One region of the Laceyella putida genome, then DNA from elsewhere that is predicted to be linked to it. Evidence: a T-box and tRNA genes for the amino acid it is inferred to sense, from the RefSeq annotation. Region 1 holds a T-box; the other holds one or more tRNA genes.
What was found. The T-box of region 1 lies ahead of pheS (phenylalanine--tRNA ligase subunit alpha). A T-box ahead of a tRNA ligase gene usually reads a tRNA of that ligase, here a tRNA-Phe.
Positions count from the first base shown of each region.

Region 2: it has a tRNA-Phe gene. The T-box ahead of pheS (phenylalanine--tRNA ligase subunit alpha) is inferred to sense a tRNA for this amino acid. The anticodon was not compared.

Region 1 covers NZ_JBHTBW010000062.1:105,009-114,361, reverse strand. The annotation lists gene polX (DNA polymerase/3'-5' exonuclease PolX) at 82-1,803, opposite strand; gene ACFQNG_RS17620 (ADP-ribosylglycohydrolase family protein) at 1,992-2,951, shown strand; gene ACFQNG_RS17615 (CvpA family protein) at 3,020-3,544, opposite strand; gene zapA (cell division protein ZapA) at 3,554-3,802, opposite strand; gene pheT (phenylalanine--tRNA ligase subunit beta) at 3,875-6,292, opposite strand; gene pheS (phenylalanine--tRNA ligase subunit alpha) at 6,306-7,307, opposite strand; T-box leader at 7,353-7,580, opposite strand; gene ACFQNG_RS17595 (TrmH family RNA methyltransferase) at 7,648-8,454, opposite strand; gene ACFQNG_RS17590 (potassium channel family protein) at 8,447-9,112, opposite strand; gene sspI (small acid-soluble spore protein SspI) at 9,217-9,353, shown strand, end outside.
Region 2 covers NZ_JBHTBW010000056.1:78-4,872, forward strand. The annotation lists gene ACFQNG_RS15945 (MDR family MFS transporter) at 177-1,679, opposite strand; tRNA gene ACFQNG_RS15950 (tRNA-Ser) at 1,903-1,996, opposite strand; tRNA gene ACFQNG_RS15955 (tRNA-Phe) at 2,009-2,084, opposite strand; tRNA gene ACFQNG_RS15960 (tRNA-His) at 2,108-2,183, opposite strand; tRNA gene ACFQNG_RS15965 (tRNA-Asp) at 2,193-2,269, opposite strand; tRNA gene ACFQNG_RS15970 (tRNA-Val) at 2,273-2,348, opposite strand; tRNA gene ACFQNG_RS15975 (tRNA-Glu) at 2,353-2,429, opposite strand; gene ACFQNG_RS15980 (cell wall-binding repeat-containing protein) at 2,609-4,192, opposite strand; rRNA gene rrf (5S ribosomal RNA) at 4,485-4,599, opposite strand; tRNA gene ACFQNG_RS15990 (tRNA-Arg) at 4,606-4,682, opposite strand.

The DNA of each region.
Region 1 (9,353 bases):
CAACAACCCTTTCCCAGGTTGGTATTTTTCGTTATTATGCCGAACTCCGTCCCATTTCATTCCTCTGCAAACGAAAGGGTTTTATTTGATCAATCTCTTTTTCAATTCTGCCAACGGATACGTATTGACCACATCTTTCGCTTCCAACCAACCCCGTCTGGCTGTGGCCACTCCATAACGCATCACATCCTGGCCATGCACGGAATGCGCGTCGGTATTAATCGCAAACGTAAGGCCATACTCCTCTTTTGCTTTTTGCAATAGCACATCGCTCAGGTCAAGGCGATGCGGATTGGCGTTTAATTCGATGATCGTACCGGTCGCTTGCGCTGTTTTGAAAATGGCGTCGATATCCAAAGCGTAAGCCTCCCGGCGCAACAGCAACCTTCCTGTCGGATGGGCCAACATGTGCACATGGGGATTCTCCATGGCCGCAATGATTCGCCTGGTCATCGTTTGTTCATCCTGTTTCATGCTTGTGTGGACGGCGGCAATGACTAAATCGAGCTGGGCCAAGATTTCATCGGGATAATCCAATTTGCCGTCTGGCAAGATGTCGACTTCGGCCCCTTTGAGAATGGTAATATCGGTAATCTCCCGATTCACTTGCTCGATTTCTTGCCATTGCGCAATCAATTCATCCACCGTGAGTCCATTCGCCACTTTCAATGATTGGGAATGGTCGGTAATCGCTATATATTCATAGCCTTTGGCTTTCGCCGCGATGGCCATGTCATAGATGGAATCGGCGCCATCGCTGAACTCGGTATGCATATGTAAATCGGCTCGGATGTCTGCATCGGAAATGAGCCGGGGCAGTTCACCAACTCTTGCCCGTTCCATCTCGCCGCGATCTTCCCTCAATTCCGGCGGTACATAAGAGAGACCTAACTGGCGGAAGAATTGGGCCTCGTCCGCAAATGTGGTCACTTCCCCCGTTTCCCCATCCAAGATGCCATATTCGCTCACTTTCCATCCCAATTCTTTGGCTCTTTGGCGTATGCGGATGTTATGTTCCGTCGATCCCGTAAAATGATGGAGCGCGCTGGCAAATTGCTCAGGCGTGACCAGACGGAAGTCCACCCCCATCTCCACTTCACCAACCGCCACCCGCACACTGACCTTGGTCTCCCCTTGTCCGACGATTTCTCGCACTTCCGGCAAGGATACAATGCGCTCTCCCAATTGCCGGGGGGCCACCGTCGCAATCACGAAATCAATGTCCTTAATGGTTTCTTTCTGCCTGCGCAAACTCCCCGCCAGTTCCATCCGCTGTACCTCTTCCATTCCTTGCAAATGCGCGCTCAATCTCTCGGCCACGATAAGTGCCTCATGCAACAAATGACGGTCGGGGCGGTTTTTAACATGCTGAATCGCTTCCAGGATCTTCTGTTCCTTTTTGGGGCCAAATCCGCTTAAAGACCGTATTTTTCCTTGTTCAGCCGCCGCTTGCAATGTGGGGAGGTCAACCACATTCAATTCCTTATATAACAGATAGATCGAACGGGGCCCCATGCCAGGCAAGTGCAACAAATCCGGCAAAGCGGGGGGTAACGTTTGCCTCAACTCTTCCAGCAGCGAAGTTGTCCCTGTCGTCACAATCTCTTCAATCACCCCTGCGGTTCCCTTGCCGATCCCGGGTAATTCCACCAAACGGTTCAGCATTTCCCGAAGAGGCGTGCGATGATTTTCCGCCGTGCGCGCCGCCCGCCGATAAGCATTCACTTTAAACCCATTTTCACCGCTGATCTCCATCAAGTCGGCCAATTGGTTCAATACGCCTGCGATTTGTTTGTTGTTCATCTTTCTGTCCCTCCTGTCTTTCCTATTCTATCCAAAAAGGCACAGCTTGTGGGCACAAAAAGGTTGGGACCTGTTGACCTGACACGGCCCCGGTTATGTCAATCTCTTGTCGCCCGCGCAATCGCCCTTTCCGCCCCCCGATTTTGTTTTATAATGAAGTTGATCACTCAATGGAAAGGAACATTCCCATGGCACAATCTCAACTCAGCATGGAAGATCGCATCTTGGGGGGATTATGGGGTCTACTGATCGGCGACGCCCTTGGGGTCCCTTACGAATTTAAACAAGCTCACGAACTTCCCCCGGCGGATCAAATCGATATGCAACCGCCAACCGATTTCTCCCGCACCTATCCATCGATTCCGCCAGGCACTTGGTCGGATGATGGTGCCCAGGCCTTGGCTCTGTTGGATTCTTTGCTAACATGCGACCAACTGGATGTCAACGACTTTGCTACACGCATCATCGCCTGGGCTGAGCGTGGCGAATATGCGGTTGACCAAAATGTGTTTGATATCGGCGTCCAAACCAGCGAAGCGCTCCGCGCGATTCAGCATCATGGGGTTCCACCTGCCAAAGCGGGCTTTATCCGTTCGGAAGGAAAAGGCAACGGCTCGTTGATGCGCGTTTTGCCGCTTGCCCTTTGGCATCTCGGAACGGATGAAGCCTTGGTCCATGACGCGCATCTCCAATCCGTGGTCACCCATGGCCACGAAACGAATCAAGCCTGTTGCGCTCTTTACTGCCTTTGGGCACGGCGTTTAATCCAGGGCCTCCCTTGGGAGGAAGCCTACGCCGATGCTTTAAGGGTCCTGCGTGATATTTATAAAAATCAGCCGACACATGAACAAGCGCTGGAATGGGAAATCCGGCCAGACAGCGAGCCGTTCAGCGATGGAAGCGGCTATGTGGTCGCCAGCCTCCATGCCGCCCGTTTGTCGCTAAAGAACGACACGTATGTCGGCGCGGTCAAAGCGGCCATTCAACTGGGACAAGATACCGACACCAATGCGGCGATCGTCGGGGGACTCGCCGGTCTCCGCGATGGAATCCAAGCCATTCCCACCCATTGGCGCACCCAACTGCGCGGACACGAAATCGTAAACCCGTTGGCCAAGAAACTGCTTGAGCACCGCAAACCCGATTGATCTACCTAAATACAATCCAACTTCACTTCATGAAAAAATCACCTTGTCCAAGAGACAAGGTGATTTTTTCATTGATTGAACCACATCTTCATTTCTTTGGTCAACGTCGGGGTCATTTGGATGCATGTTTGCGCCACGAAGGATTCTTTCATCGCCGCTTGTCCGGTTGCCCAAGGCAAGATGGTTAGCAAATGCACCACCACGATTGTCACAATCGTGATCTTGGCCAAGGCGAACACCACCCCGCCAGAACGGTTAAAGATGGACACCACGGGCAACTTAGCCACTTGATTGATGAATGTGACCGCCAGCGACAACACGATCCGGCTGCCAAACATCAAAATCACGAACGCAACAGCCGAATAAAGCAACTGATTCACGCGCAGAAAAGAGAGCAAGGCCGTCTCACCCGTTTCAGGCAAAGGCCAAGCTTTCGCCAAAACCGGGGCCAATTCATCCGCAAACTGGTACGCTATCCAAATGCTGATCGCATAACAAAGGAGCGAGGCGGCCTGTAACACCAATCCTCGCTGATACCCTTGAAAAACAGCCCCGACCAATAAGAGTAGCACAATGAGATCAAACGTATTCATCAGATCCTCCTATGGTTCCTCATCCTCGATCAGGTGCATGATTTCATCATGTTCTTGTTTCAGCTTCAAAAACTCATCTGCAATGTTGACCGCGGACAACACGGCCAACCGCGTCGTGTCGAGCCGGGGATTTTTGTCGGCGATCTGTCGCATCTTCTCATCCACATGGCTCGCCACCTGACGCATATGTCCCGGGCTCGCTTTGCCGGTCAAATTATACTGTTGTCCATAGATCTCAACACTCAGTTTATTTTTCATCTTACCGCCTCCTTCACGGAAGGTGAAGGTTCTCAGCTAGATGGTGCATACAGGCCGATTACCGCCTTACTGTTAACGCAATTTGGCGCCAAATGCCTCCGCAAGATGGTTGACTACACGCGCATGCACTTCAGAAACTTCCTCATCTGTCAAGGTGCGATCCGCTGCGCGATAAGCTAACGAGAATGCGACGTTTTTCTTGCCCGCGCCAATCTGTTCTCCCGCAAAAACGTCAAACAGTGCCACAGACTCAATCAATTCTCCACCCGCTTGCCAAATTCCTGCTTCCAATAAACCGACTGGCGTCTCTTCATCGACAATCACGGCCAAGTCACGCGTAACCGCTGGAACACGCGGAATCGGCTGATACACCAATGGGCCCTCTATGGCCGCGATCAGTTTTTCCGCATCGACTTGGAACGCGACGGGGCGAAGCAAATCATATTTCTTCGCCAATGTTGGATGGAGTTCACCAAGCAAGCCGACAAACTCTCCGTTAATCAATATCTGAGCGGTGCGACCAGGGTGGAAACCATGTGGAGCAACAGCCTGATATTCCACGTCAAAGACGCCCAAGCGCGTGAACAGCGCTTCTAATACCCCTTTGGCCGTGTAGAAATCACCGGCTGGCAATGCCTCCCCTTTCCAGATGCTGGTGTGTTGTTTTCCCGTCAATAACCCGGCCAGGACTAACCGCTCTTCTGGCAAAACTTGCCCTTCCGCCGTGTTAGGCAGATACACCCGAGCCAATTCAAAGATCTGCACGCGTTCATTCCCATGGCGCTGGTTATACGCAGCCGTTTCAATCAAATGCGGAAGCAGGTTGGTGCGCAACACGGCGTGTTCGTTGCTCATCGGCATGGCCAGCGGAATATGGGTTTCCACAGTGTACAGGGAAGCCACTTCTTGTTCCAGCGCTTGGGAAGTTAAGCTATATGTCAACACCTCAGAGAGTCCCAAGTCCCTTAAGGTATGACGAATCACCCGACGCACCTTCTGCTCCTCAGTCAACCCACCCGGTGGTTGCTGGCCCCATGGCAACGTGGTGGGAATGCGGTCATAACCATACAGCCGCGCCACTTCTTCGATCAAATCCACTTCAATCGTGATATCGGGGCGTCTGGTCGGGACTTGCACAGCATAGCCCCCTTCAGTGGTTTCGATCGGGAACCGCAAACGACGGAAGATATCCACCACTTCTTCCTGGCTTAACTGTACACCCAAGAGATTCACCAATCGTTCGTGGCGCAGGTCGATGACGATATCTTCGACATCGCCCGCTTTTTTCACTAATGGCTCAGAAGCTACGGCGCCACCGGCGATTTGACAGAGCAATTGCACAGCCCGGGCTAATGCCGGCAAAATACCTTCCGGATCCACCCCTTTTTCAAACCGCGCGCTCGCGTCGGAACGCAAGCCCAGTTTGCGAGACGTTTGCCGTACCACTTGTGGATCAAAGAAAGCGGCTTCCAACAAAATCGTCACCGTCTGATCCGTCACCTCGGAAGATTCCCCACCCATGACCCCCGCCAAAGCCAAGGGTTTTTCTCCGTCGGTAATCAGCAACATCTCTTGGTCACATGTGCGGGGAACACTGTCCAGGGTCACGATCTGTTCGCCAGCCAAAGCGCGGCGGACGACGATTTGCCCCTCTTGAACCTGGTTGTAATCAAAGGCATGCAATGGTTGACCGGTCTCGAGCATGACGTAGTTCGTAATGTCAACAATATTGTTGATTGGACGAATCCCCGCCGAGATCAAGCGGTTTTGCATCCATTGGGGAGAAGGCCCCACTTTGAGGTCATGCACCACTTGGGCCGCATAAAAAGGGCAATCTTCTTCAGATTCGATGTAAATATTGAGCGGCGCCTCATATTGCGGAGGGAGCTGTTGCATCATGGGCAAACGCAACTCACGGTCAAAAATCGCCGCCACTTCATAAGCCACCCCGATCATTCCCAAACAATCGGAACGGTTCGGCGTTAATTGCAATTCAATCACTTGGTCATTCATGCTTAAGTATTCTTTAATGTCGGTGCCGATCGGCGCATCTGCCTCCAGCACCAAAATGCCTTCGGTCTGCTCTTTCATCAGCACCTTTTCCGGGAAACCCAACTCTTGGGCGGAACAAATCATCCCGTTCGATTCCACCCCGCGCAATTGGGCTTTTTTAATATGCAGGCCACCCGGCAGTTTGGCCCCAACCAAAGCGACAGGCACCCGTTGCCCAGCCGCCACGTTTTTCGCGCCGCATACAATTTGCAACACTTGCCCTTTCCCTACGTTTACCAAGCAGACATTCAGACGGTCCGCTTCAGGATGGCGCTCAACCGACATCACTTCCCCAATCACAACACCGGACACCCCGGGATCACGGGTGTAAATCACTTCTACTTCAATACCCGTCCGATTTAACTCTTCAGCAATATCTTCAGGAGAAATCCCTTCTAAATCCACATATTGAGATAACCATTCGTAAGATACTAACATATGATTTCACTCCTCACTCAGAACGGAATTGGCGCAAGAAACGCAGGTCATTATTGTAAAAATGACGAATGTCATCAATGTCATATTTCAGCATCGCGATCCGCTCCACCCCGATTCCGAAAGCGAAGCCAGAATAGCGCTCCGGATTGTAGCCCGCTTTTTCCAAGACGCGAGGATGAACCATGCCGGCTCCCAGAATCTCCACCCAGCCTTTTTCGGGATGGTAGATGTCCACCTCTACGCTTGGCTCGGTAAATGGGAAATAGCTTGGGCGTAAGCGCATCTCCGTCCCTTCGCCAAACATTTTCTCAATCAGCGCCAACAGGACACCGTTCAATTCACTCATCGACACGCCGCGATCCACGACCAAACCTTCCACTTGCGTAAATTGGTGAGAATGCGTCGCATCATCGTCATCGCGTCGATATACCTTTCCTGGACAAATGATCCGTACGGGCACATGTCCTTCTTTTTTTTCCAAGGTGCGCACTTGCACTGAAGAGGTGTGCGTGCGCAACAATGTCTCCGGCGTGATGTAGAACGAATCTTGCATATCGCGCGCCGGATGCTCTTTGGGCAAGTTTAACGCTTCAAAGTTATATTTATCCGTCTCCACTTCAGGACCTTCAGCAATCTCAAAACCCATTCCGATAAAAACGTCTTCCATCTGTTCAATCACCAGATTCAGCGGATGAACCGAACCCACTTTGATCGGGGCTCCAGGCAACGTGACATCAATCGTTTCATCAGCCAATTGCTGATTCAGCACAGCTTCTTCAAACGCCTCTTCTTTCTCGGCAATCAACGTTTCCAGTTGGGCACGAATCTCATTTGCCAAGGCACCGATCACCGGGCGCTCTTCCGGTGGCAAACTTCCCATACCGCGCAGCACACTGGTCAATTCGCCCTTTTTCCCTAAGTATTTGACTTTAAGCTCCCGTAACGCGTCCAAACTCTCTGCATTGGCAATCGCAATTGCCGCTTCATCTTGCAAGCTCGCTAAACGTTCGCGCATTATCGAAACTCCCTTCTTCTTATAAAAATAAAAAAATCCCACGCCCAAAGGGACGAGAGATTCGCGGTACCACCCTTTTTGAAAAGAAGACAGACTTCCCCCTCTTTTCCACTTCACAGAGATAACGGCCAAACCGGTTCCCCCTACTCACCTTGTTTTCAGGGGACAGCTCCAGAGCGAACTTCAGCAGCCTATTCCTTAGAGACGCTTCCAGTCACGGCATCTCCTCCCTGAAAGGTTACACTGCTTACTCTTCTCTGTCATCGCTTTTGACATCCAAAACCATTGTCAGATTAAATTATTTAATATTATAAGCCAAGCCAAAGTCAACCTGCAACTGTTACCTTCCCTGAAATTGTTGGCGAATTCGCTCATACATCAAAATAGCGCTGGTTATGGAAACATTCAATGATTCTGTCTCTCCCGGCATGGGAATTTTGATGGCCGCATCCACGTGCGCGAGGTGCTTTTCATCCACACCTCTGCCTTCATTGCCCAACAGGAGCGCCACTCTCGATGGATATGGATAATCAAAATGATATGCACCGGCATGCGGAGAGGTGTTTACGATGGTCACCCCATGCGCTTGCAAAAGGGGAATCGCCTCTGCCAAATCCATTTGAATGAGCGGCACACGAAAAATCGCGCCCATGGCCGCGCGCACCACTTTGGCATTAAACGGGTCCACCGTCCCTTTCCCCAACAGGATTCCATCGACTCCCGCCGCTTGGGCGGTCCGTATCATCGTCCCGAGATTGCCGGGATCTTGAATCGCATCGAGTAATAGATACGTCAAATCCCCTTCTTTTTCCAACCAAGCTTCCCGCGGCCAGACCGGTATCGAAATGACCGCCGCCACTCCTTGCGGCGTTTCTGTGTCCACCAAGGCATCAAAGATGGCGGGGGCCAACTCATATACCACCACATCCATCGGCAACCGTCCCTCAATCCGCCGCCAAGCGTCAGCTTTCTCACTGTTGACCAATATCGCCTCAAACCTTACAGAAGCGGTATGGGCTTCCAATAACAGATGCTCTCCCTCAATCAACAACGCTTGTTCCTGCAACCGTCCTTTTTTGCTATGCAACTTCTTCCAGCGTTTCACTTGTTCATTTTGGGGCGAAGTAATCAAAACACGTCTATTCATTGCCATCCGTCTTTTCTTGCAGTTTTTTCAAGTCTTTGTTGTGGCCGATCACAACCAAGGTATCACCTTTATGTATCACATCCGTGGCCGCTGGAGCGATATTGAACTTGGCCCCATTTTTGATCGCCATCACATTGCAGCCAAACCGAGCCCGAATATCCAATTCTTGCAACGTTTTTCCATCAAAGAATTCGCTGGCAATCACCTCAATGATGCTGTAGTCCTCCGACAACTCAATATACTCCAAGATGTTGGGGGAGATTAAGCTATGAACCACGCGTACGCCCATATCCCGTTCAGGGAAGACGACGCGATCGGCGCCCAGCTTGTTCAGCACCTTGCCTTGCATCTCATTGACGGCCTTCACCACGACTTTCGGGCATCCGATTTCTTTAAGCACCAGTGTTGTCAAAATACTCGCTTGAATATCGTTGCCAATCGCAACCACGACGACATCAAAATTGCGTATGCCGAGCGATTTCAACGCATTTTCATCCGTCGTATCCGCTTCCACTGCGTGCGTTAACACTTGCGACATATCTTGTACACGCTGGGGGTCTTTATCGATGGCCAACACTTCATATCCCATCGTGTGGAGCGTTTGCGCCACGCTTCCGCCAAATCGGCCCAGTCCAATAATTGCAAACGTTTTACTCACTTACTTTTCACCTCCGCGCTCATTTACAAATTAGCTTACCCAAAATGGTTTGGGATAAAGTTATTTTTTCCGTACAGACTTATGGATAAAGGAGGGTTTCAGGAATGAACTTTAACATTCGCGGTGCAGTAATACACAACATTCATACCATGAATCCGCAGGAACTGCAAGAATTAGTGGTTGACTCCATCCGGCAGGGGGAAGAAAAATTGTTGCCCGGATTGGGGGTCCTGTTTGAGGT
Region 2 (4,795 bases), on a different contig from region 1:
TCTCGCGGCGACAAATATGATCTTATCATCTTCCCATGCTCCAAGTCAATACTTTTATTAAAAAATCTATTTCATTATCCCTCTTCAATCAGCATAGCACAGAAAAAGAAAATCCCAACGAGACGGTTTGCCTTCTAAGGCCTGTTCGCTGGGAATCATGTTTGTAGTTTCTACCCTTACGGCGTTTCTTTCACCGCACTTCCCACATGGTTTGTCTGAGGTTTGTGATTGGGAAACCAAAACACAAAGATAAAGCTGAACAATGCAATCCCCAATAAAATGAGATAAATATGGTGCAATCCAAACACGAGGGCGCCTTTTAACAGCTGAACCATATCTGGGGAAACCGATAGTGTCTCATGTTGTTCCAGCAATTGGTTCAGTTGGTCAATATCCACCTGAACCGCAGCGGACTGTCTCTCCATATAACGAATCATATATCGATTAAACATCGTGCCAAATACGGCAACCCCGACCGTCTGACCAAGCGATCTCAATAAGGTGTTCACCGCTGTAGCCGTGCCACGCTGGTGCCATCCGACCGAAGATTGCACAATCACCGTAAACACCGTCATGGAAAAGCCGAAACCAAACCCTTCAACCAACATGATTGCCGCAAGAACCCATTCCGGTGTTGAGGCATCTGCCATCGTCAACCATATGGTCCCAAAAATAATCAACAGTAGGCCGGCCATGACTGTGCGGCGTGGACCGATTCTAAGCATGAGCCTGCCTCCGATGACCGCTCCCACCGGCCAGCCTAGCGACATGGGGAGAAGAGTAAGCCCAGATCCCGTAGCCCCCTGCCCATGAACCCCTTGCACCCAGAGCGGTAAATATACCGTCAGGGCGATAAGAACGGATGAGACAAAGAAACCCGCTATATTGGAGGCCGCAATCGCGGGAATTTTAAATAAGCTCAATGGCAACATAGGCTCAGACACATTTGCCTCAATATACAAAAACAACCCAATCAGCAAAACCGCCACCAAAAACAAGCCAATGATGGGGGCAGAAGCCCAGGGATAGACCACGCCCCCCGTATTGAGAGCTAGCAATAAAGCGGAAATTCCCAATGTAGACGTCAATGCGCCCCAATAATCAATCTGACGTCGCTCCGTTTCCCCTCCTTCTTTCAGAAACAGCGACACCAGGATGATGGATACAATCCCAAATGGCAGATTGAGATAAAATATCCAGCGCCAAGACACAAAATCAACCAAGAATCCCCCGACAAGAGGCCCCACGAGTCCTGAAAGCCCCCACACCGAACTAAACCAGCCTTGCACTTTAGCGCGCTCTTCATAAGGATAAATATCGCCGATAATCGTAAACGTCACCGGCATAATCGCGCCCGAGCCAATCCCTTGCAGCGCGCGGAAGCAGATGAGCTGGCTCATGGTCTGTGATAATCCCGACAACATCGAGCCAGCGAGAAAGATGGCCGCTCCCACATGAAAAATGCGTTTCCTACCATAAAGATCGGCCAACTTGCCAAAGATTGGGGTAGCGACCGTGGAGGTGAGAAGATAGACAGCAAAGACCCAGCTGATATACTGGATTCCCCCCAATTCGCTCACAATGCGGGGCATCGCTGTACTGACAATCGTCACCTCAATCGCCGCCAAAAATGTAGCAATCAACATAGCCATAGTCACTTTTTTGCGATCGCTTTTCACGCTCCCACCTCTTAACTAAATATATTTATCTAAATAGTTTAGATATCAGCTGAACGGAACCTGATTGATTAGTTGTCATCTATGAAGATCAAACCAAAAAGCAATTTATACCAAAATTATAACATTTCCCTGTTGAGGTTGACTCATTTATTTCGAAATACAAAACAAAAACCATCTTAGCAACTTCGCTTTCGCTTCCGTTACCAAGATGGTTATCTGTTGTTGGCGGAGAGAGAGGGATTCGAACCCTCGAGGCGAGTTTTGCCCGCCTACACGATTTCCAATCGTGCTCCTTCGGCCAGCTCGGACATCTCTCCATAAATCAAAAATGGTGGCTCGGGACGGAATCGAACCGCCGACACGAGGATTTTCAGTCCTCTGCTCTACCGACTGAGCTACCGAGCCAATCTCATTATTAAAAGGTGAAGTGGGGCGACCGATGGGAATCGAACCCATGAATGCCGGAGCCACAATCCGGTGCGTTAACCACTTCGCCACGGCCGCCAAGATAAATGGCGGAGCTGACGGGATTCGAACCCGCGATCTCCTGCGTGACAGGCAGGCATGTTAGGCCTCTACACCACAGCTCCCCATGGTGGACGGTGACGGGATCGAACCGCCGACCCTCTGCTTGTAAGGCAGATGCTCTCCCAGCTGAGCTAACCGTCCATGTTGGTGACCCGTAGGGGATTCGAACCCCTGCATGCTAGCGTGAAAGGCTAGTGTGTTAAACCGCTTCACCAACGGGCCAAGTTTCCATCTATTTCCTCCGCTGGAAATTATTCTCTCGACCAGCGGCGACTCTGTTATATTAGCATGGATCAACTAGGATGACAAGTAGATTGATATAAGTTTTATAATAGTGAATATTGTATTTTCTTGCTAAAAAATAATAAACTGCTCGTGCAACGCCCACGAGCAGTTAAATGCTAGTCTCTGATCAATCCGTCTATAAAGTGTTCTATTTCACTTGATACAGAATCAGTTCCCCCCAAAATATGAACATAATCCAACTCATACCAATGGGAACTGATAAAATTTTTAACGGATATATCCAATTTACTTGGCATGGTCAATAAGATGGGTCCATGCTCGTAGCCGGCCAGCGAACTGCTTGTCAAGGCATCGGCAAAAACATCCCCGCGCGCCAGTTTGATATTCGATATCTTTTTATTGTTGAAATGATATTTCGCCATGTTTGTGGATACTTCAAACCGATTGGCCCCGCCGATGCGTAGCACTGAAGCGGACGGATTCAACTTCTTGATTTGCGCTATCACGCCATCCGAGACAGAGGAAGGTCCACCTACAATGACAAACTCATTGATAACCCGATTTTTGACAACATTGGCCACGGTTTCGGGAATTCGATCTTTTTGAACAAGCAGTAAGGGTTTGCCCGCACCCGCATATCCCGACGCAGACAATGCATCCGAATAAATCAGTCCATTGGTCACATAGGCTGTCGCCGATCCGGCGCCACTGAGCGATTGGAGAGCGGCCTTGGCTGATACCTCAAAACGATCTTTCCCATCCAAGCGCACCACTTCGGAAACGCCTAGCTTTTTCAGCTGAAATACGATATGGGTGGAGACTGAATCGGTTCCCCCGAGAATAATGGCCTTGCGCGGCGCCAGGATTTTAATATGGGTTTTGACCGACTCTGGCAAAGCGCTGGGTGTAGTTAGTAAAACGGGATGTGTTCCCAAGTAAGGATGTTCAGCGACATAGGGATAGTCCAGATGCCAATGCAGTGACGAAGCTGACAATGCGTCACTGAACACGTCCCCACGGGCCAGCACAATCGTATCCAACCGTTCTCCAAGATATCTTTTTAATTCCCAGCTGACTCGGGTAGACACTTCATAACGATCTTTTCCATCAAGCCGCTCCACTCCTGGCCAAACAGGGAAATAAGTCGCAACTACCCAGTTTTTGCTTGCGGAAGAGGAGGCATAGAAATCAAATCGATTTACGGCCGGTTCTACTGACACCCACTTTCTAAAAGTAGGACTGGTCAAATCAATGATATCTGTATGATTTTGTTCCACAAACACTTGATCAGCATCGGTCGTTCCTTCCAATGCGATTTCCGGGTTCATTCTGGATAAGCGAGGGTTATGCGATGGGAAACCCGTAACATCCAAAGTGGGTTCATCTGTAGAAAATGCCGTAAATAATGCCCCGGAAATGTTCACTTCATAATCCAGTTCCTCATCAGGCTCAGTAAAATTCTTGGTTACAACTAGGGTATATTCGCCCACAGGTAAATAACCCCACAAGGAATGTTTATTGAAGTCCTTATCATACAATGTGGCAAAGACACCTATATGGTTCATTTGCGTCGTGAGTTCTCCTGGCTCCTTGACAGAAAAACGATAAACATGCGTGGTATAATGATCAACCATTCCATTGTAATGCAACACTTCAACCACTTGTGCCTCATTTGCCTTGCTAACGGATTTCTCTTGCTCTTTGATCCGTTCAAGGATGTGCTGTATCTTCGTCTCCACCCTCCTTTTGCTTTCTTGCATCATGTTGCTCTTTTTGTTTGTAGTGTCCCCCTTCGCATCAACTGCTGAAAAGGTCAACGGACAAAATGCCAGGGCCAACGCAACGAAGATGCTTATCCCTTTTTTACCATGACATCCCCTCCCGTAAGAATATATGAAAAATTTGTTGTCTATCTTTTTATTCGTAATAAACCCGTCTTTTAAATCCCTTTTTTTGGTTTTCACTTATAGGTTAACACCCGATGCATTTATACAAAAAAAGCCGATATCCTTTGGATACCGGCTTTCCATTGCCTAGCAACGACCTACTCTCCCGGGGCTTAGGCCCAAGTACCATCGGCGCTGGAGGGCTTAACTTCCGTGTTCGGTATGGGAACGGGTGGATCCCCTCCGCCATCGTCACTAGACAAAAGTGGCGTGCCCTGGAAGATTCGAACTCCCGACCTTTTGATCCGTAGTCAAACGCTCTATCCAGCTGAGCTAAGGGCACATGTGTTAAATTTATCAAAGACACCATATGGAAACTCCGCAAAGAATTTGCGGAGTGCAGTTGTTCTAAAGCTGGAGAAACCCGCCAAGAACAACAGGCCACACCTTGAAAAT